DNA from 2 places in the Streptomyces sp. NPDC031554 genome. Region 2 is predicted to be linked to the other one. Evidence: riboswitches for the same ligand, from Rfam matches in the RefSeq annotation. Region 2 holds a riboswitch; the other holds the start of a gene.

Region 1 (4,407 bases), on a different contig from region 2:
GGCGTCCGGCGCGGTCAGCCGCTCGGCGAGGATCCGCGCGCCCTCCACCGTACGGCGCTGGCGCTCCTTGAAGTCGTCCGAGGCCGCGACCTTGAAGGACACCGCCTTCGCCGCGATGACGTGCTCCAGGGGGCCGCCCTGGAAGCCCGGGAACACGGACGAGTTGAGCTTCTTCGCGAAGGCCTGCCGGGCGAGGATGATGCCGCCGCGCGGGCCGCCCAGCGTCTTGTGGGTCGTGGAGGTGACCACGTCCGCGTACGGCACCGGGTTCGGGTGCAGGCCCGCCGCGACCAGACCGGCGAAGTGCGCCATGTCCACCCACAGGTACGCCTCGACCTCGTCGGCGATCCGGCGGAACTCGGCGAAGTCCAGCTGCCGCGGGTACGCCGACCAGCCCGCGATGATCACCTTGGGGCGGTGCTCCTTGGCGAGCCGCTCGACCTCGGCCATGTCGACCAGGCCGGCCTCGTCCACGTGGTAGGCGACCACGTCGAACTGCTTGCCGGAGAAGTTCAGCCGCATCCCGTGGGTCAGGTGACCGCCGTGCGCCAGGTCCAGGCCCAGGATGGTGTCGCCGGGCTGGGCCAGCGCGAACAGGGCGGCCTGGTTGGCGGAGGCACCCGAGTGCGGCTGGACGTTGGCGTACTCGGCGCCGAACAGTTCCTTGACCCGGTCGATCGCGATCTGCTCGGTGACGTCGACGTGCTCGCAGCCGCCGTAGTAGCGGCGGCCGGGATAGCCCTCGGCGTACTTGTTGGTCAGGACCGAGCCCTGCGCCTCCATGACGGCCAGCGGAGCGAAGTTCTCCGAGGCGATCATCTCGAGCGTGGACTGCTGGCGGCGCAGCTCGCCGTCGACCGCCGCGGCGATCTCCGGGTCGAGCTCGTGCAGGGGCGTGTTCAGGACAGACATGCGTCTTTCGACCTCTCAGCCGGCGATGAAGGCGGTGTACTCGTCGGCGGAGAGCAGCTCGGCCGGCTCGTCCGTGACGCGTACCTTGAACAGCCAGCCGCCCTCGAAGGGCTCGGAGTTCACCAGCGACGGGTCGTCCACGACGTCCTGGTTGACCTCGGCGATCTCGCCGGTGACCGGCGCGTACAGCTCACTGACCGACTTGGTCGACTCCAGCTCGCCGCAGGACTCGCCCGCGGTCACCGCGGCACCGACCTCGGGGAGCTGGACGAAGACCACGTCGCCGAGCGCGTTGGCCGCGTGCTCGGTGATGCCGACCGTCGAGACGCCGTCCTCGGCGCCCGACAGCCACTCGTGCTCCTTGCTGTAGCGCAGCTGCTGGGGGTTGCTCATGGCCTGAATTCTCCTGTACGCGGGGGAGTGCTGATGAAGGGGGACTGCTGGGGACGCGCGTGAGCGGCGCACCTGTGCGCAGGGTCACGCGCGGGACCGGCCGCGGTCCGCCGCGGCGCGGTCCGAGCGCCAGTCTCTACTTCCGGCGCTTGTAGAACGGCAGCGCCACGACCTCGTACGGCTCGTGGCTGCCCCGGATGTCCACGCCGACACCCGGCGTGCCCGGTGCCGCGTGCGCGGCGTCGACGTAGGCCATCGCGACCGGCTTGCCCAGCGTGGGGGAGGGGGCGCCGGAGGTGACCTCGCCGACCACCTCGCCGCCCGCGACCACGGCGTACCCGGCGCGCGGGACGCGGCGGCCCTCGGCGACCAGGCCGACCAGGACCCGCGGCGGGTTCGTCCCGGCGCGCTCGGCGGCCGCGGCGAGCGCCGCGCGGCCCACGAAGTCACCGTCCTTGCCGAACTTCACGACTCGGCCGAGACCGGCGTCGAAGGGGGTCAGCGCGGTCGACAGCTCATGGCCGTACAGCGGCATGCCCGCCTCCAGGCGGAGCGTGTCGCGGCAGGACAGGCCGCAGGGGATCAGGCCGACGCCCTCGCCGGCCTTCGTCAGGGCCTGCCACAGCTCGACGGCGTGCTCCGGCTTCACGAACAGTTCGAAGCCGTCCTCGCCGGTGTAACCGGTGCGGGCGACGAGCGCGGGGACGCCGGCGACGGTGCCGGGCAGGCCGGCGTAGTACTTCAGGCCGTCGAGGTCGGCGTCGGTGAGCGACTTCAGGATGCCGGGGGACTCCGGTCCCTGGACGGCGAGCAGCGCGTAGGCGTCGCGGTCGTCGCGCACCTCGGCGTCGAAGCCGCCGGCGCGCGCGGTCAGCGCGTCCAGGACCACCTGGGCGTTGGAGGCGTTGGCGACGACCATGAACTCGGTGTCGGCGAGCCGGTACACGATGAGGTCGTCGAGGATGCCGCCGTCGGCGTCGCAGATCATGGTGTAGCGGGCCCGGCCCACGCCCACGGCCGCGAGGTCGCCGACCAGAGCGAAGTTCAGCAGGGCGCCCGCCTGCGGGCCGGTGACGGTGATCTCGCCCATGTGCGAGAGGTCGAAGAGGCCGGCCCGGGTCCGCACGGCGTGGTGCTCGTCGCGTTCGGAGCCGTAGCGCAGGGGCATGTCCCAGCCGGCGAAGTCGGTCATGGTCGCGCCCAGCGAACGGTGCAGGGCGTCGAGGGCGGTGTGGCGGAGCGGGGTGCTGCTCATCGGGCGTTCGTCTCCCAAGGCGATGGACTCCCTCCCGCGCGGGTGGAGCCGGGCGCGGGGGAGGAGAGGTCGTTCCTCCCCATCTGTCATCGGAACCTGAGAGGTTCGCCGTGACCGTCCGCGGACGGGTCGGTCACGGCTTGCACCTTGGGTGGAGCCGCCGGAGGGCGACCCGCTTTTCAGATGTGCCTCGCCCGCGCGGTAACGGGGCCTGAGAGATTCAAGGGAGGGACTTGCTCCTTCGGCGCCCCAGCGATGCTGTCGGTGGGGACTCTCCCGCGCGGATTCAAACGGCCGGTATGCAGTTGGCGCGGCCATCATCGCACGCCCCGGCCGATCGCGGCAGGCCGCATCTGTAACCGGCCTGTGGCGGTAAGCGCATGAAAACGCGAGGCGGACCGGATTACCTTCTCTTTACGCTCGACGGGGAGAAGACTTGTCTGACCCCAGGGGAGGACGAACACGGTGAACAGGACCACGGGACTCGGGACCGGCCCGGCGCTCGCACTGCCCGCGCAGCCGCGGGCCTCCGCCCCCGGGGCGGCCGGTGCGACCCCCGCGCCGGTCGTCCGCGACCTGCGCGACCGCGCCGGCCGCAGCCCGCACGGCCTGCTGTTCGCGTCCCGCGACCTGGTCGTGGTCACGGGACTGCCCGGCAGCGGCAAGTCGACGCTGATGAGGCGGGCCGTCGCGGGCGCGCGCATCGACTCCCAGGACACCCGCGACCGCTGGGACGCCCGCATGCCGCGCGCCCTGCCCTACGCCCTCTACCGCCCTCTCGTCCGCCTCGACCACTACGCCGGTCTGCGCCGCGCCCTGCGCACCGGCGAGGGCGTCGTCGTCCACGACTGCGGCACGCAGGCCTGGGTGCGCGCCTGGCTGGCCCGCGAGGCCCGCCGCCGCGGCGGCAGCCTGCACCTCGTGCTGCTCGACGTCACCGTGGACACCGCGCTGGAGGGCCAGCGCGAGCGCGGCCGGGGCGTCTCCCGGTACGCCTTCCGCCGCCACCGCCGGGCCGCCTCCCGCCTGCTGCGCGCGGCGGAGCGCGGCCGCCTCCCCCAGGGCTGCGGCTCGACGGTCCTCCTCGACCGCGCCGCGGCCGACACCCTCCGCCGCATCGCCTTCACGAGCTGACCGGGGCCGGACCGGGGCGGGGTTGCGGCCCTCGATCGCCGTGCGGGCCCGGGGGCTCCGCACCTGCGGCCGCCGGGGTGCCGGGGTGCCGTGCGCATCCGGGGCCCGCGAGCGCCGGGCCGCCGCGCGGGACCGGGGGTCCGGCCGGCGGGCGGCACCCGGGGCGGGGCTCAGCGGTCCGGTCCGCGGACCTTCGGCCGCCGAGCCGCGGCACGAGCCCGCCGCCCCGGTCGCCGGACCCGCCCCGCGGGGCGGCCACGCGGCCGCCGGGCCGTCCGCGGGTGCGGGGCCCCGCGGAGACCGAGCCGCCGCACAGGCGTCCCCGGTCGTCGGACCCGCCCCGCCGGACCCGCCCCGCGGGCCCGGCCACGCGGCCGCCGCACCGCCACCGTCCCCGGCCGCCGCCCCCGGCTCCGGGACGTCCGGTGGACGGTGGACGGTGGACGTCGGACGGCGCACGGCGGGGGCGCGGCCGGTACCCGATAGCCTTTCGAGCCACATCCAGTGGTTCCCAGCAGGCGGTAGGCAGATGGACTTCCCCCCGGCGGACTTCCCCGCGGACTTCCCGGCACAGGCGCACCCCCACCCGCACGGCGGGTGGCCCGGCAACGAGCTGGAGGAGGTGCTCTCCGCCTCCCTCGGCGTGCCCGGGGCCGGCGGCCGGATCGTGGAGGTGCTCGGCCGCAGCTTCCTGTGGGTGCCGCTGCCCGCCG
Region 2 (4,407 bases):
GCCTTCTACCGCCGGATCAGCGACCAGGTCATGGCGCTGCTGCGGGCCCTGTCGCCGTTGGTGGAGCCGCTCAGCCTGGACGAGGCGTTCGTGGATCTGGAGGCCGGCGAGGCGGCCTGGGACAGCGAGTCGGCGCGGCTGGCCGGGGTGCGGCTGCGCGCCGACATCCGGGCGGTCACCGGGCTCACCGGTTCGGTGGGGCTGGCCGCCTCGAAGATGCTCGCCAAGATCGCCTCCGAGCAGGCCAAGCCGGACGGCCTGGTGCTGATCGAGCCGGGCACCGAGCGGTCCCTGCTCGCGCCGATGCCGGTGCGGACGCTGCCGGGGGTCGGTCCGGCGACCGGCGACCATCTCAGGCGGGCCGGGATCACCACGGTCGGGGAGATGGCCGAGGCGGGGGAGGACGAGCTGGTACGGCTGCTGGGCAAGGCGCACGGGCACGCGCTGTACGCCATGGCGCTGGCCCGGGACGACCGGCCCGTGGTGGCCGAACGGGAGACCAAGTCCGTGTCGGTGGAGGACACCTACGACGTCGACATCCACGACCGGGTGCGGGTGGGCCTCGAGGTGCAGCGGCTCGCCGACCGGTGTGTGCGGCGGCTGCGGGGGGCCGGCCTGTCGGGGCGGACCATCGTGCTGAAGGTGCGGCGGTACGACTTCTCCACGCTCACCCGGTCGGAGACCCTGCGGGGGCCCACGGACGATCCGGCGGTGGTGCGGGAGGCGGCGGCGCGGCTGCTGGAGGCGGTCGACACGACGGGCGGTGTGCGGCTGCTCGGGGTGGGGGTCAGCGGGCTGGCCGACTTCACGCAGGAGGACCTGTTCGCGCAGGCGGCCGAGGTGCGGGCGGCGGACGTGCGGGCCGCGGGCCCCGAGGACGAGGCGTCCGAGGAGCCCGCGGTGGCCGAGGCGGTGCCCGTGGAGCACCGGTGGCGGCCGGGGCTCGACGTGCGGCACGCCCGGCTCGGCCACGGGTGGGTGCAGGGCAGCGGGCTGGGGCGGGTGACCGTGCGGTTCGAGACGCCCGGGTCGGAGGTGGGCCGGGTGCGGACGTTCCGCATCGACGACCCCCAGCTGGAACCGGCGGAGCCGCTGCCGCTGGTGCGGCGAGGACCGGACGGGGCACCGGCCGTGGACGAGGCCGCTCACGTGCCGACGGCGGGGCCGCAGCCGGGGACCGGCCGGTGACGGGATCGAGCGAGGCGGTGTGCGGTGGCGGACGGGGAGCGACGGACGGACCCCGCGGGGCTCCCGGCGGAGCGACGTGACGAGGCGCGTTCGGTGGTCCGGTGGGTCACCGCATGGGCCGCGGGACGCGAGGACGTCGTCGGGGTGCTGCTCGTGGGGTCCTGGGCGCGGGGTGCCGGACGAGCCGGCTCGGACGTCGATCTCGTCGTGCTGACGGCCGAACCGGGCCGGTACGCCGCCGAGGACACCCGGGTGCGCGAGCCGGCCCTGGGCGACGTGGTCCGCAACCGGACCCGAGGGCCCCTCACCGCATGGTGGTGTGTCACCGCCTGCGGTCTGGAGGTCGAGGCCGGCATCGGCCCCGCCGACCGGGCGCGTACCGATCCCGTCGACGCGGGCACGCGACGCGTCGTCACCGACGGGGCGCGACCGCTCCACGACCCGTGGGGACTCCTGGGGGCACTGGTCCGGGCGTGCGGCCGGTCCGCTCAGGTCTCCTCCGAGCCCGCCAGCCTGCCGAAGTCCCGGTCCGGGAGGGGCGGCGGGGCGGCCACGTCGAGGCCGTAGTGGTGATAGAGCTGGAGTTCCTGGTCGGGGGAGAGGTGACGGCCCACACCGAAGTCGGGGGCGTCCTTGATCAGGGCGCGGTCGAAGGGGACGTGCAGGGTGCCCTCGACCAGTTCGCTGGGTTCCAGGGGGACGAAGGCGTCCCGGCTGAACAGACCGGTGCGTATGGCCGCCCACTCCGGCACGCCGGTCGCGTCGTCGAGGTAGATCTCGTCGATGGTGCCGATCTTGGTGCCGTTCCGGTCGAACGCCTTGCGGCCGATCAGGTTGCGCGGATCGATGTCGGTCTGCACGGAACCCCTCCACGTGGTCGCAAACTCATCCCTCAGCACTACGAAAGAGCACATCGGCGGTCGCGGCCACTCGGAAGGAGGCCTCGTTGACCCCGCTGGTAGTCTGGCCGTGGCCGCTGACCCCGTGCGGGAGAGTCCTCCGGAGACCACCGGAGGCGCCGAAGGAGCAAATCCTCCCCGGAATCTCTCAGGCCCACGTACCGCACGGACGAGGTCACTCTGGAAAGCAGGGCGGGTGCCGACGGCGTCGACGGCTTCCGCCCTCACCGACGGTGAAAGCCGGGTGCCCTCGGGCGTCCGGTGAAGCTCTCAGGTTGAGATGACAGAGGGGGAGGCCGTCCGGGTACCCGCCAGTGGTGCCCCTCGAAGGTCGTGTGACCAGGAGGCCTCCGCAATGACCGCCCATCGCATTCCGCTCTCCGACCTCGAACAGGGAATCCCCTTCGAGCAGCGTCACATCGGACCCGACCAGGAGGCGCGGGCCAAGATGCTCGCGCAGGTCGGTTACGGCTCCCTGGACGAGCTGACCGCCGCCGCGGTCCCCGACGTGATCAAGAACGCCGACGCGCTGGACCTGCCGGGTGCGCGCACCGAGGCCGAGGTGCTGGCCGAGCTGCGTTCGCTGGCCGACCGCAACCAGGTCATGGACTCCATGATCGGGCTCGGCTACTACGGCACCTTCACCCCGCCGGTCATCCTGCGCAACGTCATGGAGAACCCGGCCTGGTACACGGCCTACACGCCGTACCAGCCGGAGATCTCGCAGGGCCGGCTCGAGGCGCTGCTGAACTTCCAGACGACGGTCGCCGACCTGACCGGGCTGCCCACCTCCGGCGCCTCGCTGCTCGACGAGGGCACGGCCGCGGCCGAGGCGATGGCGCTGTCCCGGCGGATGGGGAAGAACAAGAAGGGCCTCTTCCTGATCGACGCGGACGCGCTGCCGCAGACCATCGCCGTGATCGAGACGCGTGCCGAGCCGACCGGTGTCGAGGTCGTCGTCGCCGACCTGAGCGAGGGCATCCCGGCCGACATCGCCGCGCGGGAGATCAACGGCGTGCTGGTCCAGTACCCGGGGGCCTCCGGTGCCGTGCGCGACCTCAAGCCGGTCATCGACCAGGCGCACGAGCTGGGGGCGCTCGTCACCGTCGCCGCCGATCTGCTCGCGCTGACGCTGCTGACCTCGCCCGGTGAGCTGGGCGCGGACATCGCCGTCGGCACGACGCAGCGGTTCGGGGTGCCGATGGGCTTCGGCGGGCCGCACGCCGGTTACATGGCCGTCCACGAGAAGTTCGCGCGCAGCCTGCCCGGACGGCTGGTCGGCGTGTCCGTCGACGTGGACGGCAACCGGGCGTACCGGCTGGCGCTGCAGACCCGTGAGCAGCACATCCGCCGGGAGAAGGCGACCAGCAACATCTGCACGGCGCAGGTCCTGCTCGCCGTCATGGCCGGCATGTACGCCGTGTACCACGGTCCCGAGGGCCTGCGGGCGATCGCGCGGCGCACCCACCGCTACGCCTCGCTCCTGGCCGCCGGGCTCACCGCGGGCGGCGTCGAGGTCGTGCACGGTTCCTACTTCGACACGCTGACCGTGCGGGTGCCCGCGAAGGCCGCCGAAGCCGTCGCCGCCGCCCGGGACAACGGCGTCAACCTCCACCTCGTCGACGCCGACCACGTGGCGGTCTCCTGCGACGAGACCACCGGGCGGGCGCAGATCGACGCCGTGTGGCGGGCCTTCGGGGTCGAGGGCGACATCGAGGCCCTCGACGCGGCCGCGCAGGACGCCCTCCCCGACGGGCTGCTGCGCCGCGACGAGATCCTCGCCCACCCCGTCTTCCACCAGTACCGCTCCGAGACCGCGATGCTGCGCTACCTGCGCAGGCTGGCCGACCGCGACTACGCGCTGGACCGGGGCATGATCCCGCTGGGGTCCTGCACGATGAAGCTCAACGCGACCACCGAGATGGAGCCGGTCACCTGGCCCGAGTTCGGGCAGCTGCACCCCTTCGCGCCCGCCGGGCAGGCGCGGGGCTACCTCACGCTCATCCACGAGCTGGAGGAGCGGCTCGCCGAGGTCACCGGGTACGACAAGGTGTCCCTCCAGCCGAACGCCGGGTCGCAGGGCGAGTTCGCCGGACTGCTCGCCGTGCGCGGGTACCACCGCGCCAACGGGGACGAGCAGCGGACCGTGTGCCTGATCCCGTCGTCGGCGCACGGCACGAACGCCGCGAGCGCCGTGATGGCCGGGATGAGGGTCGTCGTCGTGAACACCGCCGAGGACGGCGAGATCGACGTCGAGGACCTGCGGGCGAAGATCGACAAGCACCGCGACGAGCTGGCGGTCCTGATGATCACCTACCCG

The links. Region 2 has a riboswitch for glycine ahead of gcvP (aminomethyl-transferring glycine dehydrogenase). Riboswitches for the same ligand answer to the same signal wherever they lie in the genome.
Region 1: it holds a riboswitch for glycine, as region 2 does, so the genes downstream of both, gcvT (glycine cleavage system aminomethyltransferase GcvT) here and gcvP (aminomethyl-transferring glycine dehydrogenase) in region 2, are expected to answer to the same signal.

The regions. Positions count from the first base shown of each region.
Region 1 is NZ_JBVIKX010000001.1:306,474-310,880, reverse strand. It holds gene glyA (serine hydroxymethyltransferase) at 1-912, opposite strand, end outside; gene gcvH (glycine cleavage system protein GcvH) at 928-1,305, opposite strand; gene gcvT (glycine cleavage system aminomethyltransferase GcvT) at 1,442-2,560, opposite strand; glycine riboswitch at 2,634-2,749, opposite strand; glycine riboswitch at 2,750-2,849, opposite strand; gene ACZ5FU_RS01305 (AAA family ATPase) at 3,026-3,694, shown strand; gene ACZ5FU_RS01300 (enhanced serine sensitivity protein SseB) at 4,224-4,407, shown strand, end outside.
Region 2 is NZ_JBVIKX010000013.1:9,230-13,636, forward strand. It holds gene ACZ5FU_RS28350 (DNA polymerase IV) at 1-1,188, shown strand, start outside; gene ACZ5FU_RS28355 (nucleotidyltransferase domain-containing protein) at 1,282-1,755, shown strand; gene ACZ5FU_RS28360 (PRC-barrel domain-containing protein) at 1,677-2,048, opposite strand; glycine riboswitch at 2,166-2,261, shown strand; gene gcvP (aminomethyl-transferring glycine dehydrogenase) at 2,443-4,407, shown strand, end outside.